DNA from 2 places in the Gordonia sp. ABKF26 genome. Region 2 is predicted to be linked to the other one. Evidence: riboswitches for the same ligand, from Rfam matches in the RefSeq annotation. Region 2 holds a riboswitch; the other holds the start of a gene.
What was found. A riboswitch is a leader RNA that binds a small molecule or an ion and turns the genes downstream of it on or off. The one in region 2 is predicted to bind S-adenosylmethionine.
Positions count from the first base shown of each region.

Region 1: another riboswitch for S-adenosylmethionine. It lies ahead of AB4Z55_RS07290 (aminotransferase class V-fold PLP-dependent enzyme); the one in region 2 lies ahead of AB4Z55_RS19050 (bifunctional o-acetylhomoserine/o-acetylserine sulfhydrylase).

Region 1 covers NZ_JBGCVZ010000003.1:1,481,045-1,496,570, forward strand. The annotation lists gene AB4Z55_RS07265 (ABC transporter substrate-binding protein) at 1-459, opposite strand, end outside; gene AB4Z55_RS07270 (hypothetical protein) at 663-1,133, shown strand; gene AB4Z55_RS07275 (rhodanese-like domain-containing protein) at 1,130-1,543, shown strand; gene AB4Z55_RS07280 (O-succinylhomoserine sulfhydrylase) at 1,540-2,757, shown strand; gene AB4Z55_RS07285 (isochorismate synthase) at 2,779-3,855, opposite strand; SAM riboswitch class IV at 3,963-4,076, shown strand; gene AB4Z55_RS07290 (aminotransferase class V-fold PLP-dependent enzyme) at 4,095-5,450, shown strand; gene AB4Z55_RS07295 (hypothetical protein) at 5,447-5,947, shown strand; gene AB4Z55_RS07300 (inorganic diphosphatase) at 6,114-6,626, opposite strand; gene dacB (D-alanyl-D-alanine carboxypeptidase/D-alanyl-D-alanine-endopeptidase) at 6,792-8,195, shown strand; gene AB4Z55_RS07310 (zinc-dependent metalloprotease) at 8,192-9,337, shown strand; gene tilS (tRNA lysidine(34) synthetase TilS) at 9,316-10,269, shown strand; gene AB4Z55_RS07320 (glycine zipper family protein) at 10,297-11,001, opposite strand; gene hpt (hypoxanthine phosphoribosyltransferase) at 11,333-11,896, shown strand; gene ftsH (ATP-dependent zinc metalloprotease FtsH) at 12,060-14,453, shown strand; gene folE (GTP cyclohydrolase I FolE) at 14,463-15,074, shown strand; gene folP (dihydropteroate synthase) at 15,125-15,526, shown strand, end outside.
Region 2 covers NZ_JBGCVZ010000003.1:4,116,492-4,132,017, forward strand. The annotation lists gene AB4Z55_RS19040 (MFS transporter) at 1-312, opposite strand, end outside; gene AB4Z55_RS19045 (PE-PPE domain-containing protein) at 441-2,210, opposite strand; SAM riboswitch class IV at 2,480-2,600, shown strand; gene AB4Z55_RS19050 (bifunctional o-acetylhomoserine/o-acetylserine sulfhydrylase) at 2,663-4,000, shown strand; gene AB4Z55_RS19055 (homoserine O-acetyltransferase) at 4,017-5,171, shown strand; gene AB4Z55_RS19060 (Hsp70 family protein) at 5,205-6,782, opposite strand; gene AB4Z55_RS19065 (DUF3017 domain-containing protein) at 6,950-7,213, opposite strand; gene AB4Z55_RS19070 (bifunctional methylenetetrahydrofolate dehydrogenase/methenyltetrahydrofolate cyclohydrolase) at 7,324-8,199, opposite strand; gene AB4Z55_RS19075 (serine/threonine dehydratase) at 8,284-9,225, shown strand; gene AB4Z55_RS19080 (tRNA (cytidine(34)-2'-O)-methyltransferase) at 9,281-9,745, shown strand; gene AB4Z55_RS19085 (DUF167 domain-containing protein) at 9,748-9,975, opposite strand; gene AB4Z55_RS19090 (error-prone DNA polymerase) at 10,004-13,291, opposite strand; gene AB4Z55_RS19095 (enoyl-CoA hydratase) at 13,349-14,152, opposite strand; gene AB4Z55_RS19100 (metalloregulator ArsR/SmtB family transcription factor) at 14,193-14,555, opposite strand; gene AB4Z55_RS19105 (heavy metal translocating P-type ATPase) at 14,648-15,526, shown strand, end outside.

The sequences.
Region 1 (15,526 bases), 2.6 Mb from region 2:
CTTGCTCAGCAGGTCGAACTGATCGCGGGTGGGGTCGGCGCCGACCGCGGTGATGAGGTCGGGTTCGGTGGCCAGGGTCTTGGGGATCTCGTCGCCGAACGCACCCGAGGAATTGGGGAGGACGACCGGGTTCGAGTCCGCGAGCAGCTCGGCATTCCACGGTGCCGACGCCTGGTCGGGGTCGGCGAAGGGCGCGATCGTGGTGGGGGTGATCCCCAGCGCGAGCAGGGTGTCACCGTCGCCGACGCCCATCGCCGCGACGCGTTTCGGCGCCTGTGCGACCGTCGCGGGGGCATAGACCTGCTGCACGGTCACCGGGATCGCGCCGGCCTCGGGGGCGGGCGCCTGCGCCATCCCGGAGTCGACGGTCTCATCCGGCGGCGAACACGAGGTCGCCACGAGAGCTGCCGCGAGCAGCCCGACGAGAAGGGTGAGTGTGCGGCGGGTGGTAGAGCGCATCCGGGGTCCTCGCTGGTCGTTGCGTTCGGCGTCGTCGTTCTCCGCTGTACTTCGGTACTCAGGTACTCAGGTACTCAAGTACTTAGGGCCACCTTACTCACGGTGTTCCGATTGCCGACGACGCGCGGGTGCGCTCGTCGGGCACCGCACGGCCGGCGACGCCGGTCTCAACCGGTCCCGGGACGCTCGATAGACTGCCCGCCATGGCCGAAGCTGCAGGTGAGGGTGACCAGAGGCCCCCGTCGTGGAAGAACGCATGGCCGTTCTTCGTCGCGGCGGGCGTCGTGGGCCTCGTTGTGCTCGGCGTCGTGCTGTCGAATGTGACCCGTCCCGCCGAGGACCGGGCCGGCGACTCGGCCCAGGTCCAGTACGCGATCAACGACGTCTACACCGCGCGGAACGGCCCGAATTATGCCGAGTACCGGGCGAACACCTGCGCCGCCGACGTCGAGGCGGCCGATTTCATCTCCGAAGAGCGGTTCGTGCAGGACAACCGGGAAACCCTGACCCGCAACGGTCACATCGAGATCCCGGAGATCACGGAGTTGGTCGTCGACGGTGACCGGGCGACCGCGAAGGTTCATTGGCACTATGACAAGACACCCGACGACGTGAACGTCGTCGACACGATCGTGGTGCGCGAGAACGGCGAATGGAAGGTGTGTTCCTCATGACCTATGCCGGTGACCTGACCCCCCGTGAGGCGTGGGAGAAGCTCGAGAGCAATCCAAACGCGGTGCTGGTGGACTGTCGGACGCAAGCCGAATGGTCGTTCGTCGGCGTGCCCGACCTCGAGATCCTGGGTAAGCGCACGATCTTCGCCGAGTGGACCACCTTTCCCGAGGGGCGTCGTAACGACGACTTCGTCGCACAGCTGCGCGATTCGGGCGTGTCCGACGACCAAGAGGTCATCTTCATCTGCCGCTCCGGACATCGGTCGATCGGCGCTGCGCAAGCCGCGACCGCCGACGGAATCGGCAAGGCCTACAACATCGTCGACGGTTTCGAGGGTGCCCTCGACGAGAACGACCATCGCGGCGCGTCGGGCTGGCGTGCCGAGAACCTGCCGTGGAGGCAATCGTGAGTCCTGATCTGCCCGTGGGTCGCCCGCTGCCCGAAGGGTTGTCGGCCGACACCATCGCGGTACGCGGTGGATTGTCGCGCTCCGGATTCCACGAGACCTCTGAGGGCCTCTACCTCACGAGCGGTTACGTCTACGACTCCGCCGAGGCGGCTGAACGTGCCTTCACCGGGGAGGACCAGCGATTCGTCTACTCGCGCTACGGCAATCCGACCGTCGAGATGTTCCAGGAGCGTCTGCGTCAACTCGAGGGTGCGGAAGCGTGTTTCGCGACCGCGAGCGGTATGGCCGCGGTGTTCGTCGCACTCGGGGCGCTGCTCAAGGCCGGTGACCGGCTCGTCGCCGCACGCAGCCTGTTCGGTTCCTGCTTCGTCGTGTGCAACGAGATCCTGCCGCGGTGGGGTGTGGAGACCGAATTCGTCGACGGTGAAGACCTCGAACAGTGGGAGCGGGCGCTGTCCAAGCCCACCGACGCCGTGTTCTTCGAGACGCCGTCGAACCCGATGCAGAGCCTCGTCGACGTCGTGAAGGTCTCCGAACTCGCGCACGCCGCGGGCGCACAGGTGGTGCTGGACAACGTCTTCGCCACGCCGTTGCTGCAGCGTGGTCTCGATCTTGGCGCCGACGTCATCGTGTACTCGGGCACCAAACACATCGACGGACAGGGCCGCGTCATGGGCGGCGCCGTGCTCGGCGCCAAGGAGTACATCGACGGGCCGGTCCAGCAGTTGATGCGCCACACCGGTCCCGCGCTGAGTCCGTTCAACGCCTGGACGCTGGTGAAGGGTCTGGAGACACTGCGCCTACGCGTCGACGCCTCGGTGTCCTCCGCGCTCCGGATCGCCGAGTTCCTCGAGGCCGACCCGCGCGTGCGGTGGGTGAAATACCCGTTTCTGCAATCACATCCGCAGTACGATCTCGCGAAGTCGCAGATGTCGGGCGGCGGCACCGTGGTGACCTTCGAGCTCAACGACCACGACGGCATCGACGGCAAGAAGCGCGCCTTCGAGGTGCTCAACGGCCTGCAGATCGTCGACATCTCCAACAATCTGGGTGACTCGAAGTCGCTGATCACCCACCCGGCGACCACCACGCATCGTGCGATGGGACCCGACGGACGCGCGGCGATCGGCCTCAGCGACTCGGTGGTGCGGCTGTCGGTCGGGCTCGAAGGGGTCGACGACCTGCTCGGGGATCTGGACCAGGCGCTGGGCTGAGCCGGCGCGGCCCGGACGCGGCTAGTCGAGGCTGTCGATCCCCAACGCGTTCAACACCGTCCGGAGTTTGAACGCGGTCTCCTCGAGCTCGCCCTGGGGATCGGAGTGTTCGACGATGCCGCCCCCGGCCCACGTGCGGAGGCTGCGACGATCTGCCTCGAGTTCGAGGCACCGGATGGTCACCATCCACTCGCCGTCGCCGGCGGCGTCGCACCAGCCGACGGCTCCCGCATAGAAGCCGCGTTCCCCCTCGACCTCTCGGATGATCTGTGCCGCAACATCACTCGGTGTGCCGCACACCGCGGGGGTTGGTCCGAGCAGAAGCGCGAGATCCAGTGCGGTGGTGGCGGGGTCGCGGAGCGTCGCGCGGATCGGGGTGGCGAGATGCCAGACCTCTCCGGTCGACTGCAGTTGCGGGGTCGACGGCGCGTCGACGTCGTCGCACAGATGCGACAGCCGGTCCCGCAGATGATCCACGACGAACGCGTGTTCGGCGAGATCCTTGGCCGAGGAGAACAATCCGTCGGCGACCGCGCGGTCGACGACCGGATCCGGCGATCGGGGCGCCGACCCCGCGTACGGGTGACAGGTGACGACCGATCCCGACTTCCGCAGCAGCACTTCGGGACTCGCACCGAACAACCACGACCCGGAGCCGGTGGCCGCGCCGAGGTCGACGCCGAATGCATTGTGCCCGGCGTTCCCGCCCGCGAGGGCATCGAGGAGTTCGCCTGGCGCGACCTCTCGGTCGAGCACGATGTCGACGCTGCGGGCGAGGACCACCTTGCCGACGTCGCCGGCGACGATGCGTTTGACGGCATGCGCCACCCGTTCGCGGTGTTCATCCGCGGTGGGGTGCAGGGTGGTCGACAGCGGGATTCGCGACAGCGGCGGTCCGCCGGCCAGCGGTGCGTCGTCGAGGTCCAAGACCTCGGGCACCACCAGCGCGGCCGGGTCGGCGAGATCGAACGGGATCGCGCCGGTCAGCGCGCCGATCTCGCCGGAACGCAGCGCGGCCGAGGCCGCATCGACATCGGTGAAACCCCGGACGGCGCCCCGGCCCCGCACGGTGCCGTGCGGGCGGGACAACACGAACACATCAGTCGCTGACACCCCTGACACGCTACAGGTAAGTGTGCCCTAACTTCGGATCACGCTGAGTGAAAATTGACACGTCTGCGCGACATCGACGACTCTGGTTCGTAGGTCATGAGTGCCAGTGACAAGCCCCGGCTCGCTGGTCGGCAACCCTCCTCCGCGGTGGGGTGCTCCGGGTGACGACCTGGCCGCGTACCGACCGGACGCGGCAAGCGCGGAAATTCAGAGGAGCTCCTGCCATGACCGCTGTCCTGTCAGCACCGAGAACTGTCGGCCACGAGTCTGTCGATGCCCACGTCGTCGGTCTCGACCACCGTGCGCGCCCGGCCGTTCCCGGTCTCGCCCCGGTCGTCGGCGCCGACGTGACCGTACCGTTGGCCGGCGGCGGGACGACGCGATACGTCAATCTCGATTACGCGGCGAGTGCGCCGGCACTGATTTCGGTGGCCGCCGCGGTCGCCGAGGGGCTCGGCGAGTACGCGAGTGTTCACCGCGGTGCCGGCCACCTGTCGCAGGTCACGACCGCCCGGTACGAGGCCGCTCGGGAGACCGTGCGCGAGTTCGTCCGCGGGCGGGTCGACGACACCGTCGTCTTCACCCGCAACACCACCGACGCCATCAACCTCGCCGCCCACATCACCCCCGGGGACGTCGTGGTGCTCGACATCGAGCATCACGCCAATTTGCTGCCGTGGTGCGCGCCGCGCGACGGTCGCAACCGGGCCCGGGTCGTCCCGGCCTGCGACACCATCGAGGACACCCTGGTCGCGCTCGAGGCCGAGCTCGCGTCGGCGCCGGCCTCGCTGCTCGCGGTCACCGCGGCGTCGAACGTCACCGGCGAGGTGCTGCCGATCGGCCGGCTCGCGTCGATCGCCCACCGGCACGGGGCCCGCATCCTGGTCGACGCCGCGCAGCTCGTCGCGCACCGACCCGTGTCCATCGTCAGTCACGGCATCGACTACCTGGCCTTCTCCGGACACAAGGCATACGCGCCTTTCGGCTCCGGAGTCCTGATCGGCCGCCGGGACTGGTTCGACGCCGCCGATGCCTACCTTGCCGGCGGCGGTGCGACCGCCGACGTCGACCTGGGTCCGAGTGCCGGTGGGGTCACCTGGCACACCGGGGCCGCCCGCCACGAGGCCGGATCGCCGAACGTGCTTGGCGCGGTGTCGATCGCCCGGGCCTGTCGCGCACTCGCCGACCTCGGGCCGGAGGCGATCGGGTTGCACGAGGCGCGCCTGTCCGAGCGTCTCGACGGGGGACTGGCCGCGATCGACGGGGTGCGGCCGTTGCGGATCTTCGCCGACTCCACCGATCGGGTCGGCATCGCGGGCTTCACCGTCGACGGCATCGCACCGCGGGTCGTCGCGGAGTATCTGAGTACACAACACGGCATCGGTGTGCGCGACGGCCGGTTCTGTGCCCACCCGCTGCTCAGACGTCTCGGTCATCCGGCCGGCGCGGTTCGCGCGAGTTTCGGCGCGGGAACCACCTCCGATGACATCGACCGGCTGCTCGACGCGCTACGCGCCCTGACCGCAAGCACTGACCGAACAGACGATCCGACCGAACTCGAACGAGGGGTGACACGATGACCATCGAACTCGACGCACGTGCAGACCGCGGCACCGTGGTCCCCGCACCGACATCCGCACCGACGGCCCCGATCAGCATCGGCCGGCCGGGATTTCAGGTCGCCGTCGCCGGAGACGAACTGGCACAGACATTTCCGATCGTCGTGCGACGCGAGACCCTTCGCGATGCGCAGCGGGCGCGTTCCCTGCTCCGGGCCGGCAGCCACGATCAAGCGAGATTCGTTGTCGCTCTGGAGGTGGAGGTGGCCGTCGCGCCGGATGCCGCGTCGGCGCGTGCGGCGGCCGCTGACGCGGTGGTCGCGTCGTCGGAGGCGAGCTCCGGGACCATCCGCTACATCGGGACCACCCACGGACTGATCACGCTGGTCCGCGACATCTACGCGGCCGAGGTCGCCGACGCGGTGATCCTGGTCCCGATCGACGGCGCGGCCACCGAAGTGCGCATCCGCGAACAGATCCTGCCGGTTCTCGCCGAGCAGCGGCACCGCGTGGCCTGACGGTCCGCTCCGCTGGTACCGGCACCGAGCGCAGCCGCCGGGCCGAGCAAGCGACGAAGGAGCGCGTCGAGGTCGAGGCGCCGAGTCGAAGCCACTCCGGTGACCAGACGAGAACGCCGGCAGCATCTCGACGGATGCTGCCGGCGTTCTCGTGTGTTGCGAAGCGTCAGCCCCGCGAGGGCTCGTTGGCCGCGTCGGGATGCGAGGCGAGGCGGTCGATCGCTTCCTGCGCGACCTTCTCGGCCTGGTCGCGTCCGACCCACCCGCCCGGCTGGACCTCCTTGCCGGGCTCGAGGTCCTTGTAGTGCTCGAAGAAGTGGGCGATGGGGCCCAGCTCGTACTCGGACACGTCGGAGATGTCCTTGATGTGGTCCCAGCGCACGTCCTTGGCCGGGACGCACAGGAGCTTGTCGTCACCGCCGGCCTCGTCGGTCATCGTGTACATGCCGACGACCCGTGCCCGCACGATGATGCCGGGGAACACCGACTCGGGGAGCAGGACCAGCGCGTCGAGCGGGTCGCCGTCCTCACCGAGGGTGCCGTCGATGTAGCCGTAGTCGGCCGGGTAGCCCATCGAGGTGTACAGGTAGCGGTCGAGGTAGACCTTGCCCGTCTCGTGGTCGACCTCGTACTTGTTGCGGCCACCTTTGGGGATCTCGATGGTCACATCGAATTCCACAGTTCCTCCTGGCAGTCTTGATCGGGGATGCCGCGTCGGGCCGAAACGCCCGCACGCTGTCCCAACGATACTGTTGGTCCGGCGACCTCGATGTTCGTACCCCTCGTTGTGCGTACATCCGGGCCCGTTCCATCGACCGTGAACCGTGAGAGACCCGGAGGCTTTGTGGGCGCATCCACCCGAAACGGCGGTCGTCGCGGTCGGAGACTTCTGTGGTGGACGATCACCGCGGTGGTGATCCTGGCCCTCGTCGCCACGGCGTCGGTCGTGATCGCGCTCCGCATCGACCGGGAGCCGGAACTCCCGCCCGGGGTGCCGCCGCAACCCGCCGCGGTCGCCGTCGACCCGCGGATCGGCCCGGTGGTCGACACCGCGCCGGAGCCGACGCCGCCAGGGGTCCTGCGAGCGATCACGCCCGCACTGCGCAATCCCGCGCTGGGCGAGCTCAGCGGCAAGATCAGCGATTCGCTCACCGGTGAGGTCCTCTGGACGAGAACCCCCGACCGTCCCCGCATTCCCGCCTCGAACGCCAAGATCCTGACCGCCGCCGCCGTCCTCGAGGCCGTGCCGCACGATCAGCGACTGACGACGACGGTGGTGGCCGGCAGCAACGGGCAGGTCGTCCTCCGGGGCGCGGGTGACCCCACCCTGTCCGCCCAGCCCGCCGGAACCGACACCTTCTACACCGATCCGGGACGCATCGCCGACCTCGCGCGCCAGATCGAGGAGACCGAGATCCCGGTGACCTCGGTGGCCGTCGACCTCGGCGCGTTCTCCGGGCCGACGATGGACACCACCTGGGACCGGCGGGACATCCAGGGCGGCGACATCGCGCCGATCGAATCACTGATGGTCGACGGTGCCCGGCTGGAGCCGCTGGACGAGTACTCGCCCCGCACCGCGACCCCCGGCATCATGGCCGGCGAGGCGCTGGCCGCCGCGCTCGGTGTCGAGGGGCCGGTCACCGAGGTACGCGGTACCGCCTCGAGCGGATCCGGCGACGAGCGCGTGATCGCGAAGGTCCAGTCGGCCCCGCTGGTCACCCGGGTCAACGACATGCTCCGTTACAGCGACAACGTGCTCGCCGAGACGCTCGCCGTCGAACTCTCCGTGCATCGCGGCGGGCAGCCGACCCACGCGGGTGGGGTCGAGGCGATCGAGCAGGTGCTCTCGTCGGAGTTCCCGGGCCAGTGGGCCGGTACGACACTGCACGACGCGTCCGGGATCTCCTACGCGAACCGGACCACGCCGGAACTGCTCGACGCGGTGATGACGGCCGCGAGTGGTCCCGCCAAACCGGCCCTGCGCCCGATGCTCGACGGGCTGCCGATCGCCGGTGGCACCGGCACACTCGCCGACCGGTTCGACGCCGCCGACAACCCGGGCGCGGGGTGGGCACGTGCCAAGACCGGAACACTGACCGGGGTCAGTTCGTTGACGGGCATAGTGCAGACAGTCGACGGCCGCGTGCTGTCGTTCGCCCTGATGTCCGGCGGCACCTCGCCGGCGGACGCGCGACCCGCCCTCGATGCGGTGGTGGGTCAACTGAGAGAGTGCGGGTGCCGATGATCACGTCAGGAATCGCCGGGCCGGCGGCAGCGGAAGCCGGGACCGAGACCGGGACGCCGCCGGAATCGGGCGCCGAGGACACCGTCGAGCGAGAACGCCGACCGGGTATCGGTTCGCAGATCGACTGGTCGCTGGCCGCGTCCACGGCGAAACGACTCGCCCGCCCCGGCCCGAAGACGACCGCGTACACCTACGAGGCGGCGCGCGCCGAACTGGCCGACGCCGCCACCCGCGCCGAGGCCCCGGTCCGAGGGGTCACGGGTCTGGCCGACGGCCTGCGCGTACCGACCACGCGGGTCCTCGACCGGGCCGGCTGGATCGACGCCGCCTCCCTGTCGATGCGATCGATGCTCGGTTCCGACGAGGAATCCGCCGACGCGGGCTCCCCGGGACTCGGGGCACGATTCGGCGGACTGCAGGCCGGTGGTCTGCTCGCGTTCCTGTCCACCGCGATCCTCGGTCAGTACGATCCGTTCACGCCTGATCCGGAGACCGGCGAACCCGGAGTGCTGATGGTGGTGACGCCGAACATCATCAACGTCGAACGTCAGCTCAAGGTGATCCCGTCGGACTTCCGGCTGTGGGTGTGCCTCCACGAGGTCACCCACCGCGTGCAGTTCTCGGCCAACCCGTGGCTACGTGACTACATGCAGGACAACGTCGCGGTGCTCACCTCCGACGCCGGCGAGTCGACCACCGAGATCGTCACGCGGATGACCAAGGCGCTCAAGGGTTCCGACGGCCCGCGAGAGAAGGGCGTGATCGGGGCGATGCAGTTGCTGCAAAGTCCGGAGCAGCATGCCGCCTTCCAGCGGATGATGGTCCTCGGCACCCTGCTCGAGGGGCACGCCGATCACGTCATGGATGCGGTCGGTCCGGCGCACGTGCCGTCGGTGGCTCGTATCCGCACCGCCTTCGACAAACGACGCACCGCACCGCAGAATCCGGTGCAGCGACTCATCCGGGCCCTCATCGGGATGGATGCCAAGCTCGCGCAGTACATCCGCGGTAAGGCCTTCGTCGACGCGGTGGTCGAGGCCGTCGGCATGGAACGGTTCAACACGGTGTGGACCTCACCGGACACGATGCCGCTGCCGAACGAGATCGACGACCCGCGGGCATGGATTCAGCGGGTCTTGTGAGAAAGGCGGTCGCGGATTTCGCGGCCGCTCACCGGCTCGGTTCCGAGGTCTGCGTGGGACTCTCCGGCGGCCCGGACTCGCTCGCGCTGACCGCGGCGGCCGTCGGCGCGGGTCTCGACGTCACCGCGCTGGTCGTCGATCACGGGCTCCAGCCGGGCTCCGCCCAGGTGGCGAGGACCGCGGCCGACGCGGCGAGTGCTCTCGGAGCCCGAGTCGAGGTCCTGCCGGTGCGGGTCGGCCGTCGCGGAGGTCTCGAGGCCGCCGCGCGCGACGCCCGATACGCGGCGCTCGACGCGGCCCGCGGTGACCGCCCGGTTCTGCTCGGTCACACCGCCGACGACCAGGCCGAGACCGTGCTGCTCGGGTTGGCGCGTGGTTCCGGGGCACGGTCGATCGCCGGTATGCGCGTCTGGAAAAACCCCTGGGGCAGGCCGCTTCTCGGGGTCCGCAGACAACAGACCCTGGCGGCGTGCACCGAACTGGGACTCGCTGCCCACCACGACCCGCACAATCGAGACCCGCGATTCACTCGCGTCCGGCTGCGCTCCGAGGTCCTCCCGTTGTTGGAGGACACGTTGCACGGTGGGGTCGTCGAGGCGCTGTGTCGTACCGCCGCGGGGGTTCGGGCCGACAACGACGCGCTCGACGACTGGGCGGCCCGGGTGCTGGCCGAGTGCGGGCGCGACGACGGCCTGGCGATCGGGCCACTGCTCGATGCGCCGCCGGCGATCCGGACGCGTGTGCTGCGCGCCTGGCTGCTCGACATCGGGGCGACCGAACCGACCCACCGGGTCATCTCGGCCGTCGCCGACCTCCTGGACGCGACGGCCACCGCCGACCGGACCCAGATCGCCGTGGGTGGCGACCCCGGGGTGCGTCGTGTCGTCATCCGGTCCGGCGACACACTGACGGTCCGCCTCACCGCGAGGTGAGACGGACCGTCGTCGTGGGTTCCGCGGCTATCGACGCGGGGGCGTGAAGGGCGAGTTGATCGTCTGGAAGTAGTGGATTCCGGCACCGATCAGTGTGCCTCCACCGCCCAGTGCGAGGCCGGCGATGCCGCCGATCGCGGCTGCCGGCGCGACGCCCACGAGGCAGCCCACCACCACGGCGACGAGTCCGATGACGCAACCGATCACACCGCCGACGATTCCACCGACGACCGTTCCGACCAATGTCCCGACCGATATGCCGGTGCGGAGTTGGGACTGGAATCGTTCGAGAGCCTGATCGTCGCGTTCCTGCCGCGTCTGCGGAGCCGCGACATTGTGCCGAGCCACGCCGCGCAATTTCTCGACCTCGGTCGGATTGAGCGCCGACGAACGTGCGGCGTCCCGCGACGGAATGAGCGTGACCTTGTTCCCCGCGGTCCGGGTGTCGATCGGGAACTGTCGGAATTCGTTGCGGTAGGTGAGCGGCATCCGGAAGAGTTCCGCGCCGGCGATATCCCGGATCGTCAGATTCCCGTTGTCCGTGCTCACCGATGCGTTGTGCACGGTGAGAGTGAGTGCCGAGGCATTCCAGGACGCGTCGTATGTCGCGGCCGGGGCCCGCTGAGGTGCAGCTTCGGCCGTCGCGGCAAAGGCTGTGACGACAGCGGTGACCAGCACCAGAATCGCGCTCAGGCGTTTTTTGCGCAGGGGAGTACGCGAAGTGGGGAACACTAATGCTCCTTCTTGTCCACACAGGACAGGGCGTGAGAAGGGAGGGGATTCAGAGGTCTGGTGCTCAGCTCTCTGCTTTCGAGAATGTCAGACGCTTGATCCACATCGAAACGCATCCCCGCGAAATGGTGCCCGTGTGATGAGTTGTTATGTGACTGTTATCCGCATAGCAATTTCGCGAAATGTCGGTGTGAAAGGAGATGAATGGTGTGAGCAGGTGATTCTTGGAAAAACCGCAGGTCGCCTTTCATCATTTCTCTGATCGACGGCTGCCGGCCCCGCCGAGGTACCCGTTCGTCGCGGCGTCGGGAAAACATGACAAGCTGGAACCGTGCAGTTTGCCGATCCGTACGCCGCTGACATCGACGCTGTCCTGATCACCGAAGAAGAGATCAAGCAGCGCACCGCCGAACTCGCCCAGTCCGTGGCGTCGCGCTACGCCGACATCGACGAGGATCTGGTCCTGATCGGTGTCCTCAAAGGCGCGATCATGTTCATGACCGACTTCGCGCGGTCGCTCCCGATCCCGTCGCAGATGGAGTTCATGGCGGTGTCGAGCTACGGGTCGTCGACGTCGTCGTCGGGTGTGGTCCGCATCCTCAAGGACCTCGACCGCGACATCGAGGGACGTGACGTGCTGATCGTCGAGGACATCATCGACTCGGGCCTGACGCTGTCCTGGCTGATGAAGAACCTCGCCACGCGTTCGCCGCGCAGCCTCGAGGTGTGCGCCCTGCTGCGCAAGCCCGACGCCGTGCGCTCCACGATCAGGGTCGCCGACGTCGGTTTCGACATCCCCAACGAGTTCGTCGTCGGGTACGGCCTCGACTACGCCGAGCGGTACCGCGACCTGCCCTACATCGGTCGCCTGAAGCCGTCGGTGTACACGCACTGACGCGACTTCCCGCGTGACTCACGCGCCCGACCTGCGGAGGGAACGGTTTCACCAGCGTGATCGTTGACCGGTAGCCTCAATGTGTACGTCGACGGGAAGGACATGGGAACGGCGTCGGCACCGGGACTGAACCCGCGAGCCCGCTCGACCCCCACCAACTGGCATGAACCGTAAGACAGTCTTCCGCAACCTCGCCATCCTGGCGCTCATCCTGCTCGCCCTCTGGGGCTGGAGCGTGATGAGCGACTCCGGTCGGGAGTACCGCGGCGTCGACACCTCCGTCGCACTGCAGCAGCTCAACGACAAGAACACCAAGTTCATCAGCATCGACGATCGCGAGCAGCAGCTCCGGATCGAGCTCAAGTCGCCGATCAAGGTCAACGACGCCGACGCCGACAAGATCAGCGCCAAGTACCCGGCGCAGGCAGGCGACCAGGTCTTCGAGGCCGTCCAGGGCACCGGCACCCCGTACACGACCAACGTCAACGAGCAGTCCGTCCTGTGGCAGATCCTGATCTTCGTGCTTCCGATGATCCTGCTGTTCGGCTTGTTCTTCTTCGTGATGAGCCGTATGCAGGGCGGTGGACGCGGTGGGGTCATGGGCTTCGGCAAGTCGAAGGCCAAACAGCTCACCAAGGACATGCCGAAGACGACCTTCGCCGACGTCGCGGGCGCGGACGAGGCCGTCGAAGAGCTCTACGAGATCAAGGACTTCCTGCAGAACCCGGCTCGCTACCAGGCGCTGGGCGCGAAGATCCCGCGTGGTGTGCTGCTCTTCGGCCCGCCCGGAACCGGCAAGACCCTGCTGGCCCGCGCGGTCGCCGGTGAGGCCGGCGTCCCGTTCTTCACGATCTCCGGCTCCGACTTCGTCGAGATGTTCGTCGGCGTGGGTGCGTCACGTGTGCGCGACCTGTTCGAGCAGGCCAAGAACAACAGTCCGTGCATCATCTTCGTCGACGAGATCGACGCGGTCGGCCGCCAGCGCGGCGCGGGCCTCGGTGGCGGTCACGATGAGCGTGAGCAGACCCTCAACCAGCTCCTGGTCGAGATGGACGGCTTCGGCGACCGCTCGGGCGTCATCCTGATCGCGGCGACCAACCGTCCCGACATCCTCGACCCGGCCCTCCTCCGGCCGGGCCGCTTCGACCGTCAGATCCCGGTCGGCAACCCCGACATGGCGGGTCGCCGGGCGATCCTCAAGGTCCACGCCAAGGGCAAGCCGATCGACTCCGGTGCCGATCTCGACGGTCTCGCCAAGCGGACACCGGGGATGTCCGGCGCGGATCTGGCCAACGTCGTCAACGAGGCGGCGTTGCTCACCGCGCGTGAGAACAAGCAGACGATCACCGCGGAGGCGCTCGAGGAAGCGGTCGACCGGGTCATCGGCGGGCCGCGCCGCAAGTCCCGGATCATCAGCGAGCACGAGCGCAAGGTGGTCGCGTACCACGAGGGCGGTCACACCCTGGCCGCGTGGGCGATGCCGGATCTCGATCCGATCTACAAGGTCACCATCCTGGCTCGCGGACGGACCGGCGGTCACGCGCTGGCCGTTCCCGAGCAGGACAAGGACCTGATGACCCGCTCGGAGATGATCGCCCGGCTCGTGATGGCGATGGGCGGCCGTGCCGCCGAGGAACTGGTGTTCCACGAGCCGACGACCGGCGCGTCGTCGGACATCGACCAGGCGACGAAGATCGCGCGTGCGATGGTCACCGAGTACGGCATGAGCTCCAGACTGGGCGCGGTGCGCTACGGCCAGGACCAGGGCGACCCGTTCCTGGGCCGGTCCATGGGGTCGCACTCCGACTACTCCGCGGAGATCGCGAGTGAGATCGACGACGAGGTGCGCCGGCTCATCGAGGCCGCGCACACCGAGGCGTGGGCCATCCTCACCGAGTATCGGGACACCCTCGACGTCCTCGCCACCGAACTCCTCGCAAAGGAGACGCTGACCCGCAAGGACCTGGAGAAGATATTCTCCGACGTCGACAAGCGTCCGCGGATCACCACCTTCAACGATTTCGGCGAGCGCACCCCCAGCGACAAGCCGCCGGTGAAGACCCCGGGCGAGCTCGCCATCGAACGGGGCGAGCCGTGGCCGCCGCCGGAGCAGGCCAAGATCCCCGAACCGGTGGGAGCCGGCTACCCGGGTGCCCCGCAGGTCCCGGGTCAGGTCCCGAACTATCCGCCGATGTACCCCGAACCGGGGACACCGGGCGGACCGACACCACCGGCGCAGGGCGGCAATCCCGAACCCCGGTACCCCGACCACGGGTATCCGCCGGCTCATCCGGGACCCCAGTATCCGAACCCCCAGTACCCCAACCCCCAGTACCCGAACCCGAACTACCCCAACCCGCAGTACCCGGATCCGGGCGCGGGGCGCAGCGGATCGGGCGGGTCCTACGGCGGTGGAACGCGTCCGGATTACGGTGCGCCGCGGGATTGGTCGGCACCCGGCTGGCCACCCGAGCCCGAGCCGCGGCCGGGCCGCAACGGCGACACCAACGGGTGGGGACACCGCGCCGATGACGACGACTCGCGGCCGAGTTCGTAAAGTGGCCGGATGAGCATCAACGAGCGGCAGGACGCCGTACTCGCCGGACCTCGATCGGAGTTCGACCAGGCGCGTGCCGAGGCCGCGGTGCGTGAATTGCTGCTCGCGGTCGGCGAGGACCCCGACCGCGAGGGCCTCATCCGCACGCCCACCCGGGTGGCGAACGCCTACCGCGAGATGTTCGCCGGTCTCTACACCGAGCCCGACGACGTCCTCGCGACGACGTTCGACGAGGACCACGACGAGCTGGTGTTGGTCAAGGACATCCCGATGTACTCGACCTGCGAACACCACCTGGTGTCCTTCCACGGGGTCGCTCACGTCGGCTACATCCCCGGTACCTCCGGTCGGGTGACCGGGCTGTCGAAGCTGGCCCGGCTCGTCGACCTGTACGCGAAGCGCCCGCAGGTCCAGGAACGTCTCACCAGTCAGATCGCCGACGCGATGATGCGCAGGCTCGAACCCCGCGGGGTCATCGTGGTGATCGAGGCCGAGCACCTGTGCATGGCGATGCGGGGGATCCGCAAGCCCGGCGCGACGACCACGACGTCCGCGGTCCGCGGCATCTTCAAGACCAGTGCGGTGTCTCGCGGCGAAGCCCTCGACCTGATCACCCGGTGACGACGGCGCACCCGGTCCTCGCTCGCGGGGGAGTGCACCGGACCCTCGTGATGGGTGTCCTCAACGTCACCGCGGACTCGTTCTCCGACGGTGGCCGGTACCTGGATGCCGATGCGGCGATCGCGCACGGACTCGAATTGATCGAGCAGGGTGCCGACCTCATCGACGTCGGCGGCGAGTCCACCCGCCCCGGTGCGGTCCGGGTCGATCCCGAACTCGAGACGGCGCGCGTCGTACCGGTGATCAGCGAGCTCGCCGCTCGCGGCGTGGCGGTCTCGGTCGACACGATGCGTGCGCCGGTGGCGGCCGCAGCGGTGGAGGCGGGCGCGGCGATCGTCAACGACGTCTCGGGTGGGCGTGCCGACGCCGACATGGCGCGGGTCGTCGCCGATGCGGGGGTGCCGTGGATCCTGATGCACTGGCGTCCGGCCGGCGACAGCCCCGACCGCCGG
Region 2 (15,526 bases):
CCTCGCGGTGAGCGCCGCGATCAGCGGAGCCCCCACCACCACACCCATCGCGTACGCCGAGATGACATGTCCGGCAGTCGGTTCGGACACTCCGAGCGAGCCGGCGATGTTGGGCAGCAGACCCATCGCGACGAACTCGGTCGTACCGATCCCGAAACCGCCGAGCGCGAGGGCGAGAATCGTCCAGCGACGTACCCGGCGGGACACGCCGACCGAGACGGCCCCCTCGGGACGGTGGACCTCCGGAGCGGCGAGCCGATCCGTCAGCGAGACGTCGGCCGGGGCATCGGTGGTGGAAAGAGCGTCAGACACGGTTGATGCCAACCGTGTCCGGGAGGCCCTGATTCCGGACCCGGCGGTGAGTTCATTCACACCCCCCTGCCCGCGCGATCATCGCATCGGCCGGGTCGCAGTCGGGCGCCGCGACCGTGCGCCCCGGATCAGCTGCCGGCCTCGGCGCCGCCGCCCCCGGACCCGCCTCCCGCCGGGGCCGTGTCGGCCGCCTCCGAATCGTCTCCGGGCGGCTCGTCCCCCGCCGGTTCCTCCCCGGCCGGCTCCTCCCCGGCCGGTTCCGCCCCGGCCGGTTCGTCCTCGGACAGCTCGCCCGACGACGGATCGGTGGCGGCCGGGACCTCGTCGCGGACGGGCGCCGGGGCGGGATCCTCGTCGGGCGCCTCGACACCGCTCGCGTCGTCGGTGCCGGCGGGTCCCCCGGGAGTGTCGGCGGTCGGGTCGCCCGGGGCCGGTGACGGCACCACCGGGTCGTCGGATCCGGTGGCCGGTTCGACCCGAACCGGTTCGATGGCGTCACCGGTTGCGGTCGCGAGCCTCGTGAACGTCGACGACCGCAGACTCGACGCATCCGCCGCGAGAACCGTGACGGTGCCGGCCTGTGGCGCCACCGGTCCGACGATCGTTCCCGCCCAGTACCGCACGAAGTTCACCGGGAGCAGGACGATGCTGCGGAGGCTCGCGGCAAGGGCGGTGGCTCCGTCGACGAATCTCGCCGGCGACAGCGTCAGGATCCCCTGCAGGATGTCCTCGAAGACGAACAGATCCGGCAGATAGGCGCCATATCCGAGCTTCGGCAGCGGTGGCAGGAGGTCCTGCACGAGCCGGATCACCGGCTGCAGGTTCGCGAGTTCGATGCCGTACGGCAGGTCGATCGTCGGACGACCGGACAAGAAGTCCCCGATGTCACCGGAAAACCCCAGATCGCGCGCCCACCCCTGAACGAGTTCGGCGAATGCGGAATCGGCGGTGACCACGCACACCGCGGTCCCCGGATCGCAGCGAACGGTCCGCCCGTCGTTCCACGTCGATGTGCGCGGATCCCGATACATCTGGAACGGATAGAGGTTGTGCTTGGTGAAGTAGCCGAGCAGGCCGTCGATCGCGCCGATCGGGTCGTGGATCGGATCCGGCAGGTCACAGATGGGATCGCCATCGATGCAGACCGACACCACCCGACCCTCGAGGTCTCCGAACCCGCCGTCGGTCTCGGACGCACCTCGTGCCCCTGCCATCGTCAGACCCGGGATGATCCCGATCAACGACAACTCGATACCGCGGCCGGTCTTGTCGCCGGAGCGGCGGGGATCCGCGTACAGCTCGCCGGAGATGTTCCCCGTCACGATGTCCACCAGAACCGGATTGCCCTGCTCGTCGAGCATGACGTCGCCGTTCTCGTCGGTCGCGACGACCTGCTCGACGTTGCGACCGTTCCCGATGTCGGCGAGTACGTCACCGGCGACGCGGGCACCCTGCGAATAGCCTGCGACCACGATGTCGGCGCCTGCCCCGCATCGTTGCTGATAGCCGGCGATCGCCGATGCCGTCGCACTCCTGCCCTGTCCGGTGCTGTCGTCGTATCCGGCGGCACCGAGCGGCCAGAGCGTGGTCGGGTAGTCGACGTGGATCACGTCCTTGGGCGCGGCGAGATAGGGACTCCCCGGGTCGTCCTCGATGACCACCTCGCCGTTCTCCACCGTCGGCACCTTGCCGGTGTAGCGCTGCTTCACACCGACGAGATGGGCGCTCTCCGGGTCGTTGGTCCCGGCCACGATGATGACCGCGCCCGAGTCGCTGCATTCGGCGGCCGTCGCGGGAGGGGCCCCGGACAGGCTGAGAGCTGCCGCGACCGCCAGGGCAGTCAGAGCGGCGATCGTGAGCGAGGTCCGTCGGGTTCGGAGACGAGCGATCGCGGCCATGGGGCGCTCCTGTGCGAACCCGGACCACCCGATCGGAATCCTCCGACGCAGCCGGGGCTGGTCCGAACGCTAGATCTGCGACGGTGAAACCGACAGCACGCTGAGGGACGCTAACGACCGTGACCAGGCACTATGCATCTGACCACACATGATTTCACTCGGTCGGAGGACAGCTCATGCCACCTTCGGACCGCGCTTGGAAAGTGTTGGACGCGGCCTGACCGGGACGGTTCTCCGGCACTCACATCCGTGTTATATCCTTGTCGCCAGGTCATGAGCATCAGCGTCAAGCCCCGGCTGGCTGATCGGCAACCCTCCATCCGCGGTGGGGTGCTCCGGGTGATGACCGGGTTGTGGGATCGCAGCGACGATCCCCGGCAAGCGCGGGTCCGAAGGTCGGACCCCACCAGGGTCGAGTTGGCCCTGCCGACCGTAGAAAGTGATCAATCGCCATGTCTGATGCCCCTGACGGCACTTCCGCCGACGGCACCTCCCCAGTGGACAACTGGAGCTTCGAGACCAAGCAGATCCACGCCGGACAGGCCGCCGATGCGGTGACGAACGCGCGGGCGCTGCCGATCTACCAGACGACGTCGTACGTCTTCAACGACACACAGCACGCCGCGAACCTCTTCGGGCTCGCCGAGCCGGGCAACATCTACACCCGCATCATGAATCCGACCCAGGATGCCGTCGAGCAGCGGATCGCCGCACTCGAGGGTGGCGTCGCCGCGCTGCTCGTGGCATCGGGCCAGGCCGCGGAGACCTACGCGATCCTCAACATCGTCGAGACCGGCGGCCACGTGGTGTCGAGCCCGCGCCTGTACGGCGGCACCTTCAATCTCTTCCATTACACGCTGCCGAAGCTGGGCGTCGAGGTCACGTTCGTCGACGATCCCGAGGACCCGGCGTCGTGGCAGGCCGCGGTCAGGGACAACACCCGCGCGTTCTTCGGTGAGTCGATCTCCAACCCCAACAACGAGATCCTGGACATCCCCGGCATCTCGGAGGTCGCCCACCGCAACGGCGTACCGCTGATCATCGACAACACGGTCGCCACGCCGTACCTGATCAATCCGCTGGCCCACGGGGCCGACATCGTCGTGCATTCGGCCACCAAGTACATCGGCGGCCACGGCACGGCGATCGGCGGCGTCATCGTCGACGGCGGGACCTTCGACTGGCGTGTCCAGCGCGACGGGAAAGACCTGTTCCCCGGTTTCACCACCCCGGACCCCAGCTACCACGGCGCGGTCTTCGCCGACCTCGGGGCGCCCGCGTTCGCACTCAAGGCCCGCGTGCAGTGGCTGCGTGACACGGGTGCGGCCATCGCACCGTTCAACGCGTTCCTCCTCGCGCAGGGCCTGGAGACCCTGAGCCTGCGCATCGAGCGCCATGTCGCCAACGCGCAGAAGGTCGCCGCCTTCCTCGAGGGACACGGCCAGGTCGAGTCGGTGGCGTACGCCGGCCTGGAGTCCTCCCCCTGGTACAAGCGCGGCCAGGAACTGGCCCCCAAGGGTCAGGGCGCGATCATCGCCTTCGAGATCACCGGCGGCGTGGACGCCGGCAAGAGGTTCGTCGACGCGCTCAGCCTGCACAGCCACGTCGCCAACATCGGCGACGTGCGCTCGCTGGTGATCCACCCGGCCTCGACCACGCACAGTCAGTTGACCCCCGAGGAGCAACTCGCCGCGGGCGTGACCCCCGGACTGGTCCGACTGGCCGTGGGCATCGAGGGAATCGACGACATCCTGGCCGACCTCGAACAGGGATTCGCGGCGGCCAAGTGAAACAGGTGAGGCAGCTTTGTCGGTGAGTATCGACCTGAACGCGACAGCGTCTGATCAGCCCGATTGGGAGTCTCTCCCGGACGGGGAACTCGTCGGCATCCCGATCGGATCGCTGCCTCTCGACAGCGGAGCACGGATCGACGACGTCACCCTGGCGTTCCAGCGCTGGGGGACGTTGTCGCCGTCCCGCGACAACGTGATCCTCACTCTCCATGCGCTGACGGGTGACTCGCATGTCACCGGACCCGCCGACGCCGATCACGACTCGGCCGGATGGTGGGACGGGTTGATCGGGCCCGGGCAGGCCATCGACACCGACGAGTGGTGCGTCATCTCCGCCAACGTCCTCGGGGGATGCAAGGGGTCCACCGGCCCGGGTTCCATCGCCCCCGACGGCCGTCCGTGGGGTTCTCGTTTCCCGCAGATCACCGTACTCGACCAGGTACGCGCCGAGGTGGCATTGCTCGATCGCCTCGGAATCACCAGCGTCGGTGCGGTTCTCGGCGGGTCGATGGGTGGTGCGCGCGCCCTCGAGTGGGTCATCGAGTACCCCGACCGGGTGCGCAGTGCACTCGTCCTCGCCGTCGGCGCCCGCGCGACCGCGGACCAGATCGGTATCCAGTCCGCTCAGATCGCCGCGATCAAGGCCGACCCGGACTGGCGCGGTGGCGACTATCACGGCACTGGACGAACCCCGTTGCAGGGCATGGGAATCGCTCGTCGAATCGCCCATCTCATGTATCGCAGCGAGCCCGAGCTCGACAGCCGATTCGCGAACGACGCCCAGGGCGACGAGAATCCGCTGACCGGCGGGCGCTACGCGGTGCAGAGCTACCTCGACCATCAGGCGTCGAAGCTGATGTCGCGCTTCGACCCGGCGAGCTACGTCGTCCTCACCGAGGTCCTCAACCATCACGATGTCGGTCGCGGTCGCGGCGGAGTAGCCAAGGCGCTCAACGCATGCACCGTTCCGGTGATCGTCGGGGGAATCGACTCCGACCGCCTCTACCCGATCCGGCTCCAGGTCGAACTCGCCGAGGAGCTGGGCAACTGCGTCGGCGGCCTCCAGGTCGTCCACTCCGACACCGGTCACGACGGCTTCCTGACCGAGTTCGACGCCATCAGCGATCTGCTCAAGCGCACAGTCGAACTCGCGCGACGCGACGCCTGAGGGCGTCCCGATCCGGCCGTCGGCGACCTCTCGTCAGCGCGGCGCGGGAACCGTGGGCACCGGACTGCTGGGCTGAGGCGACGGCGGGATCTGCGGTGCCGACTCCCCGCCCCGATCAGCGGGCTGCCCTGAGTCGGGCACCGACGGCGCCTGGGTCGCCCCCTGGGCGCGCGTGCTGCTCGGCCGTGCCGAACCGGTGCGCGGAGACTCCGGCGTCGGCGTCGTATACGTCGGAGGCGGAGGCGTGGGCGCGGCGCTCGGCGGGAGGAAACCCGGCGGCAACAGTTCCGGCGGGATCGTCGGCGTCGATCCGGGCGGGAACGGCAACTCCGGCCACGGGAACGGCGACAGCGTGCGGGTGCTGGTGCTCGTCGACGGGCGGGTCGGCGGCAACTCCGTGGTCGCCCAGGCCGGCGGATCGTTCCAGCCGGTCTGCGGCATGGGCTGTTGGGTCGGGACAGGGGCCACGACGGTCGGCTCGACGGGCTCATCCGGAATCCGGGTGATCGGCTGCGAGGGGGGTCTCGGGGCGACCGGCGGGTCGCTGTCACTGGTCGCCGCGGCCGGTGGCACGCTGCTGCTGACCGAGGGCTGCGGATCAACGGCCGGACGATCCGCGAATGACGAGCTCACCGCGTAGATCGTCATGAGCGTGGCGGCGATGACGGCTCCGGCGACCGCGATGGGTGTCGCGGAGAGCCACTCACGTTGCGGTTTGCCGCCGATGAACGCCAGACGCGCTGCGCCCGAATAACTCTGGAGCGCAAGCAGGGCTGCGCCGGTGGCCACGACCAGTTCCGGAGCGGTCGGACCGACAACTTCCAGATCATGCCCAGATGCGATCGTGCGCACCGCGGGAAGGTTGGCGAGGCCGCCGATGAAGATCACTGCGTCCGGCCGTACGCCGCGCGATCGTGCGGCGTCGATGTACCGGGTGAACACCTCTCTCGCGTCCCGGATCATCGGCTCGATCGCCTGCTCGACATGCGCCGCCGACAGCGTCACGCGCCCCGCGCCCGCCGAGACCGCCACCACGGACTCGGCCGCGGACGAAGTCCCGCCGTAGGAGATCTCTTCCTTCGCGGTCCGGCAGGCGCTGCGCAACTCGCTGCGATCGGCCCGGGTGCGGCCGGCTTCACCGAGGGCCGGGTTGTCCGCGGTCAGCTGGTCGACGATGGATCGGTCCAGGCGACGGCCGCTCAGAACCGTCGAGTGTTCGGGATTGCCGATCCGGCCCTCGCGGGGGTCGACGGTGTAGAGAGACATACCGGTGTCGCCGCAGTCGACGACGACCGCGGCGGTGAAGCGGTCGACCTCCCCGGTGTCGGCGAGGTAGGCCAGAACGGCCTCGTCCTCGCCGGCGAGGCGGACCTGGCGGCGGGGGCCGCTGCCCCTCGAACGCAGTTGTCGGCGCTGACTGCCCGTGCGTGCGGCCACCCCGATGGGTCCCACCCTCGTCGCGGACTCGCGGGCTGCGGACAGCATCACGTCGATGCCGGCGTTGACGCGACCGGCCGGATCGAGACCGTCGGTGGGGTCGACGTCGATGACGCGCGAGTCGACCACACTGCGACCGAGATCGTCACGCGTCAGGAGGACGTAGTGGATCATGCCAGCACCTGCTGACACGCCCATGGACGTCACTTCGCTCACGGTGTCGTCGGTTGGTGATGCAGTGATACAAACTCCAGCGGTCGGTGCGTCTGCGGCAGGGCAGCGGAAAGTGCCTGGTCGAGCGGACGACTGGCCGTCAGGTCACGCTCAGGTCTCTATTGTAATCAATCCGTGCCCAAAGAGTCGATCGACGCCGCCAGCCACAGCATCACACCGCCGACCGTCGCCATCACCGTGACGTCGAACGTCTTACCCCTGACCTGCAGCAATCCGGCTTGCGACGACGGTATGAAAGCTCGTAGTACGGCGCCCACGAGCAGCGCCGCCCCGAAGACGAACGAACCACGCCGCCAGCGATCGAACATCACGAGCAGTGCCGCGACGAGCACACCCACCATCACCAGCAGATACGGGAGCTGGACGAGCATCTCCCGGAGGCGGGTGCGGTCGGCGGAAGCGCGGGTCCGGCCTCCCGGGCGGGAGTTGTCCACACCACGCGGCTGGGAGTGAGCGGACTCACTCGGGTGCTCGTCTCGGGTCACGCGTCGCCGCCACCCCCGGAGGCGAGCGTCTGCTCCGCGCGTTCGACAACGTTGACGAGCAGGAACGCTCGCGTCAGCGGTCCCACGCCGCCGGGGTTCGGTGACACGTGGCCGGCGACGTCCCAGACGTCGGGATGTACGTCGCCGACGAGACGACCCTCGTCGGTGCGGCTGACCCCCACGTCGACCACCGCGGCACCTGGCTTGACCATGTCCGCGGTGATGAGGTGCGGCACACCCGCGGCGGCGACCACGATGTCGGCGCGTTCGATCTCGGACGCGAGATCGGTGGTCCCGGTGTGGCACAGGGTGACCGTGGCGTTCTCGCTGCGGCGGGTGAGGAGCAGACCGATGGGCCTGCCGATGGTGACGCCGCGCCCGACGACGGTGACCCGGGCTCCGGCCAGCGGGACGTCGTAGCGGCGCAGCAGGTGGATGACGCCGCGCGGGGTGCAGGGCAGCGTCGATTCCTTGCCCAGGACCAGCCGCCCAAGATTGATCGGATGGAGTCCGTCGGCGTCCTTGAGCGGATCGATCCGCTCGAGCGCGGCGTTCTCGTCGAGGTGCCGGGGCAGCGGCAACTGCACGATGTAGCCGGTGCAGGCCGGATCCGCGTTGAGTTCGTCGATCGCGGCGTTGAGTTGTTCGGTCGTGGCGTCGGCCGGGAGATCTTTGCGGATCGACGCGACACCGATGCGCGCGCAGTCGGCGTGCTTGCCCTTGACGTAGGAGTGCGAACCCGGGTCATCGCCGACCAGAACGGTTCCGAGACCAGGGGTGACACCCGCCAGCCGGAGCTTCTCCACCCGTTCGGCCAGATCAGCGAAGATCTCGTCGCGCGTGGTCTTCCCATCGAGTCGTATCGCGGTCACGCCGACATTCTTCCACTCGTGCCCGCGTAAACCGACATCGACGGACGGACGCGTCATGCACAGCCGGGCATCGCTAGGGTCGGGGTGGTGACCGTGGTACCCGTAGACGTCGACCTCGCCCGCGCGGCGATCACTCCCCATCTCCGACGCACGCCGATGCTGCGCACGGTCATCGACACCGTCGACGGCCCGGTCGACGTGGCCCTCAAACTCGAGTACACCCAGCTCGGCGGATGTTTCAAACCGCGAGGCAGTCTGTGGGCGACCCTCCATGCCCGTGACCAAGGGGTCCTGACCGACGCCGGTGTGCTCGTCGCCTCCGGCGGCAATGCCGCGCTCGGCGCGACGGTCGCGGCGCGAATCGTCGGCGTCCCGGTCACCGTGGTGATCCCCGAGACGGCACCGCCGGTCAAGATCGACGCGCTGCGCACGGCGGGTGCGCGGGTCCACCTCATCGGACGGCGCTACTCCGAGGCCGCCGACGCGGCCGAGGAGCTCGCAGATCAGACGGGCGCACTGGCGCTCCACGCCTACGATCTACCGGACATCGTCGCCGGCGCGGGCACGATCGGTCTCGAGCTCATCGACGACGTGCCCGGGCCACTCACGACCGTCGTCTGTGTCGGTGGTGGCGGACTGCTGGCCGGCCTCGCCGCGACGCTACGCCCGGGCGATCACCTCGTCGGCGTCGAACCGCTCGGTGCCTCGTGCCTGCACCAGGCACTCGCCGCAGGGACGCCCGTGCCCGTCGAACTGGAGAGCGTGGCCGCCGACTCTCTCGGCGCGACCCGGGTCGGCGACCTGTGCTGGAATGCCGTCGCCGAGAACCCCGCCGTCCGCAGCATCATCGTGACCGACGACCAGATCATCGCGGCGCGACGGATGCTCTGGGACTCCCATCGCATCCTCGTCGAACACGGCACCGCCACGGCCGTCGCCGGTGTGACCTCGGGACAGATTCGGCCGCAACCGGATTCGACGCTGTGCATCGTGCTGTGCGGGGCCAACACCGCGTTGGCGGTGTGAGGGGCGGGATCGAGTGGAATACGCTTCGTACGGCACCGACTACGCTGACACCATCATGTTCCGAATCATGTTCTACCAGCCGTGCATCCCGCCGAACACGGGCAATGCGATCCGGCTGGCCGCCAATACGGGGTGCGAACTCCACCTCATCGAACCGCTCGGTTTCTCCATGTCCGACGCGCAGGTGAAACGCGCGGGACTCGACTACCACGAGATGGCCAATGTCACGGTTCATCCCAACCTGGTGACCGCCTGGACGACGCTGAAGCCGGAGCGGGTGTTCGCGTTCACCGCCCACGCCGAGCGGTACCACACCGACGTCGACTACCGGCCCGGTGACGTGCTGCTGTTCGGCCCGGAACCGACCGGGTTGCCCGCGGAGGTCCTCGACGAACCCGAGGTCACCGACCGGGTGCGCATCCCCATGCTCGCCGGTCGTCGTTCCCACAACCTGGCCAACGCCGCGAGCATCGTGGTGTACGAGGCGTGGCGGCAGCACGGCTTTTCCGGTGCTGTCTAGGATCAGCCGACGCGATAGCGCTTGGTTCGTGCCGTGGCGCCGCCGATGAGCGCGATCCTGCTGTTCGGAACCCCGAGGTGAGCGGCGAGCAGTTCGGAGACGGCCTTGTTCGCCCGGCCCTCCGTTGCAGGCTCGCGGACGTAGACGATGATCGCGCCGTCGGGCCCCGTCTCGACCAACGGGCCCTTGCTGCTCTTCGGTTTGACGGTCACCACGACCTGTTGCGGCATCGACTCTTTCCCTGATTCTGCTCGAGCACTACTGCCAGTCCCTGGATCTGCTTCCCACCCGAAGATCCATGCGTTGCAGACGATCTGCGACGACGGTCACAGCACCTTCGGCGTTCTGCACCCGTCCGCGGACCAGCAGTGCGGGCGCCGTCTGGGCGAGTACACGGTACCGCGCCCACAGGCCGACCGAGCACACCACGTTGACCATCCCGGTCTCGTCCTCGAGGTTGATGAAGGTCACCCCGGACGCGGTGGCGGGTCGTTGGCGGTGGGTCACCGCACCACCGATCAGCACCCGCGAACCGTCGGGCACCGACAGCAGTCGGTCGGCGGCCAGCACGCCCATCGCGTCGAGCCGGGGGCGCAGGAACTGTGTCGGGTACGACGTGGGTGTGATCCCGGTGGCCCAGGCGTCGGTGGCCGCGAGTTCGACGTCGGACAGTCCCGGGAGTGTGGGGGTCGCCTGCGCCGACTCCAGGGCCAACTGATCGTCACGCACCGTCGCGGCGGCCCCCGCCTCCCACAGGGCCTGTCGCCGGCTGAGGCCGAACCCGTCGAAGGCGCCGGCGCCGGCGAGCCCCTCGAGTTCCTTGGTCGTCAGCCCGGCGCGGCGAGAGAGATCGGTGATGTCGAGGTACGGGCCGTCGGACCGCCGTTCGACGATGCGCTGCGCCGCCTCCTCCCCGACCCCGCGCACCCCGTCGAGACCCAACCGGACGTCGAGACCCTCGTTCTCCAGGGTGGCGTGCGCGAGTGAGGCATTGATGTCGGGACGATGGATCGTGACGCCGTGTCGCCGGGCGTCGGCAACCAGGGTCTGCGGCGAGTAGAAGCCCATCGGCTGAGCCCGCAGCAACGCGGCGCAGAATGCCGCCGGATGATGCAGCTTGAACCACGACGAGTAGAACACCAGTGACGCGAAACTCTGCGAATGACTCTCCGGGAAACCGAAATTGGCGAACGCTGCCATCTTCTCGAAGATGCGGTCGGCGATGTCCCCGGTGATGCCGTGCAGGTTCTCCATCCCCTCGTAGAAGCGTTGCCGCAGACGTTCCATCTTCTCCGGCGACCGCTTGGATCCCATCGCCCGGCGCAGCTGATCTGCCTCGGAGGCGTCGAAGCCGGCCACGTCGACGGCCAGCTGCATCAGCTGTTCCTGGAACAGCGGCACTCCCAGGGTGCGTTCGAGCGCCTTGCTCATCGACGGATGCTCGACCGTCACCGGCTCTTCCCCGTTGCGCCGCTTGATGAACGGATGCACCGAGCCGCCCTGGATGGGGCCGGGACGGATCAGTGCCACCTCGACGACGAGGTCGTAGAAGCAGCGCGGCTTCAACCGCGGGAGCGTGGCCATCTGCGCACGTGACTCCACCTGGAACACGCCGACCGAGTCTGCGCGACAGAGCATCTCGTACACTGCCGGTTCACCGAGGTCGAGGGTGGCCAGGTCGACGTCGACCCCCTTGTGTTCGGCGACCAGATCGATCGCGTAGTGCAGCGCGGAGAGCATGCCGAGGCCCAGCATGTCGAACTTGACCAGCCCGATGGCGGCGCAGTCGTCCTTGTCCCACTGCAGGACGCTGCGGTTCTCCATCCGCGCCCACTCCGTGGGGCAGACATCGGCGATCGGCCGGTCGCAGATCACCATGCCGCCGGAGTGGATACCCAGATGCCGTGGCATCCCGAGGATCTCGCCGGCCAGCTCGGCGACGTCGGTCGGTGCCGTGTCGGGCATCTTGGCCCAGGCGTCCTGCTGGCCCGGCGCATAGCCGAGCGCCCGGGCCATGTCCCGGATCGCCGACTTCCCTCGGTAGGTGATGACGTTGGCGACCTGCGCGCTGCGCTCCCGGGTGTAGCGGCGGTAGACGTACTGGATGGCCTCCTCGCGTCGGTCGGATTCGATGTCGATGTCGATGTCGGGCGGCCCGTCGCGCTCGGGGGCCAGGAACCGTTCGAAGAGCAGCGTGTTGGCGACCGGGTCGACGTTGGTGATGCCGAGGGCGTAGCAGACGGCCGAGTTGGCCGCGCTCCCCCGACCCTGGCACAGGATGTCGTTGTCCTTGCAGTAGTCGACGATGTCGGCGACGACGAGGAAGTAACCGGGGAACGTGAGCGTCTCGATGATAGCGAGTTCGTGCTCGATCTGCCGGTAGGCCTGCGGATGTTCGGCCGGTGTGCCGTAGCGACGGCGTGCCCGGGTCATGGTGAGTTCGCGCAGCCAGCTCGCCTCGGTGTGACCGTCAGGAACGTCGAACGGCGGCAACTGCGGCGCGATGAGGCCCAGATGGAATGCGCAGTCCGCGGCGATGCCCACCGCGTTGTCGATGGCATCGGGATGCGCGGGCAGCAGCCGGGCCATCTCGTCACCGCTGCGCAGGTGCGCTCCGGCGACCCCGGGCATCCACCCCGAGATGGTGTCGATGTCGGTGCGGGCCCGAACGGCGGCCATCGCCATCGCCAGCCGCCGGCGTCGCGGCGCGGCGAAATGGGCGCCGGTGGTGGCGACGGTCGGCACGCCCGCACCGGCGGCGAGGCCGGCGAGCACCGCATTGCGTTCGTCGTCGTCGGCCATGCCCTGCGCGGTCAGCTCGACGACGACGTTGCCGTGGCCGTAGGTCTCGATCAGTTCCCGCAGCGCCTGCTCGGCGGCCGGGATGCCGCCGCGATCGAGGGCGCGTCGCAGAGCACCCTTCCGGCACCCGGTGAGGATGAGCCAGTGCCCGCCACCGGCACCGGCCAGGGTGTCGCGGTCGTAGCGGAGCAGCCCCTTCTCCCCGGCGACCATGTGCGCGGCGGCGATGATCCGGGACAGGCGCCGATAGCCCTCACCGTCCCGGGCGAGGACCAGCAGATGCTCTCCCGGCGGATCGTTCTGACCCGTCCGAGCGACGTCGGGCTCCAGCGACAACTCGGCGCCGAAGACGGTCGGCATCTCGAACTCGCGGGCCGCCTCGGCGAAGCGCACGATGCCGTAGAACCCGTCGTGATCGGTGACGGCCAGGGCGCGGAGACCGAGTCGTTGCGCCTCCTCGACCAGCTCTTCCGGCATCGACGCACCGTCGAGGAAGCTGTACGAACTGTGCGCGTGGAGTTCGGCGTAGGACACCGCCGAGGAACCACGGGAGATGTCCTCGGCCTGATAGGCGCCGCGCTTGCGCGACCACGCCGGACTGTCACCCCCGTCGCCGGGAAACGGTGCCCATTCGCTGAGATCCGGGCCGAATTCGGTGCCTGGCCGGTCGGCGTTCCCGGGCGCTCGGCCCGCGAGCACCCGCTCCATCTCCGACCATGTCGGAGGCCCTTGATCCCAGCCCACTCACAGAGTTTATCGAACATGAGTTCGATACGACAGCGGGACTGCCGCCCCCGTCGATCAGCTGTTGTTGACCCGGCCACGCTCGACGATGCCGGACCGACGGTCGGCCACCCGAGCAGGGTCGAAACCCGCCATCCATTCCACCGAGGTGGAGTGCTCCGCATCGAGCGCCGGACCGACGAGATGATCCTCGGCACGCCGGTACGAGTCGAGCATGGTCCGCACCGCGAGCTGGTCACTCCCGGCGATGGACACCGCGAGGTCCATCGCCGAGGCCATCAGCTGATCATGGGCCACCACCTCGGTCACCAAACCGACCCGCAGCGCCGTCTGGGCATCGACGAACTCCCCGGACAAGCTCATGCGGCGCGCGAAACCCCGGCCGACCGCCTCCGGCAATCGGGATGTCAGCCCCCAGCCCGGCAACACCCCGACCCGTGAATGGGTGTCGACGAAGCGAGCCCGTTCGGACGCGATCAGTACATCGCACGCGAGGGCGAACTCCAGACCACCGGTGGCCGCAACGCCGTTGACGGCGCCGATGATCGGCTTCGAGATGGGGCGCCACGGATGCCCGACAGGTACGTCCGCATGATCGAGCAGTCGAGCACTCTCGGTCGACGAGCCCAACTCGGCCAGGTCCAGGCCGGCACAGAATGCCGACCCCGCGCCGGTGAGGATGACGACGTCGACGTCATCGGCGTGATCCGCGTTCGCCAGCTCGGTTCGGAGAGCGTCGATCAGGCCGGAACTGAGCGCATTCCGGACCTCCGGACGGTTGAGGACGAGCGTCCGCACTCTTCCGGATTGCTCGATCAACAGAGGCGGTTCGACCGGCGTGGACGTCTGATCACTACTCATGCGCTGCCTTTCGGTTCGTCGCCTGCGCGTGGCGCCGGGGTCAACCCGCCGACGGCGGACGCTCGGCGAGCCCGAGCCGCAGGTGTTCACTGTGGTAGACGGCCTCGTCGAGCAGCTGGGCCACATGACTGTCGTACAGGCTGTAACTGATCGACCGACCCGATCGCGTGCCGGTGACCAGTCCGAGATTCCGGAGCAACCGGAGCTGATGGGAGACCGCGGACTGCTCCATGCCCACGGCGTCGGCGAGATCGGTGACCGAACGCGGACCGGAGCGCAACGCGGTGAGGATCAGCAATCGGCTCGGGGTAGCGAGCGCCTGCAGCGTGGTGGCGACATGCACAGCCGACTCCGGGTCGAGCCGCGCAGCCGGCCGCATCCCCTCGTCGATGCCGTGTCCCATGCAGCGAGATGCTACCGGTTGCCCTTCACATGAATATATCTTCATATGAACTGTTACTGTCAGGATCTGGTCGGCGGCAGACGGGAGACACGATGGGCGCGACGAGAGCGACCGACACGACGGAACGCGCGGCACCTGACGATGCACCGGGACAGCGAGCCGAACGCGGGAGCGTCGTCCCGCCGTCGTTGATCCGGACCGGGCTCCGCCTGCCCGAGGTGCGCCGAGCGGGTATCGCGCTGGCTCTGTTCCTCGCGGGGTGGTTGCTCCAACTCGGCAACGCGCCCGAATGGTCGTGGTGGACCGTGTTTCTCGCGTGCTACCTGAGCGGCGGGTGGGAACCGACCCGGTCCGGCCTGCAGGAACTCCGGCAGCGACGACTCGACGTCGATCTGCTGATGATCGTCGCCGCCATCGCGGCCGCGTCGATCGGACAGGTCGTCGACGGCGCGCTGCTGATCGTGATCTTCGCGACCTCGGGCGCACTGGAGGTCGTCGTCACCCAGCGCACCGCCGACTCGGTGACCGCGCTGCTCGGGCTGGCCCCCGAGCGGGCCACCCGCTACGCAGCCGACGGCACGACACACGAGATCGACTGTCGCGACCTCGACGTGGGACAACAGATCCTCGTCCGACCCGGTGAACGGATCGGCGCCGACGGAGTGGTCGTCCGCGGCCGGAGCGACGTCGACCAGCAGGCGGTGACCGGCGAGTCGGTACCCATCGTGCGCGAGGCCGGTGACGAGGTGCTCTCCGGCACCGTCAACGGCACCGGCGCCTTGATCGTCGAAGTATCACGTCCGGCGTCGGAGTCGGTGATCGCGCGCATCGCGACACTCGTCGCCGAGGCCTCCGAGACGAAGGCGCCGACCCAGCTCTTCATCGAGAAGGTCGAGCAGGCATACTCCGCGATCGTCGTGGTCGCCACACTTCTGGTGCTGGGTATCCCGATGCTGTTGTCCGACAGCGCC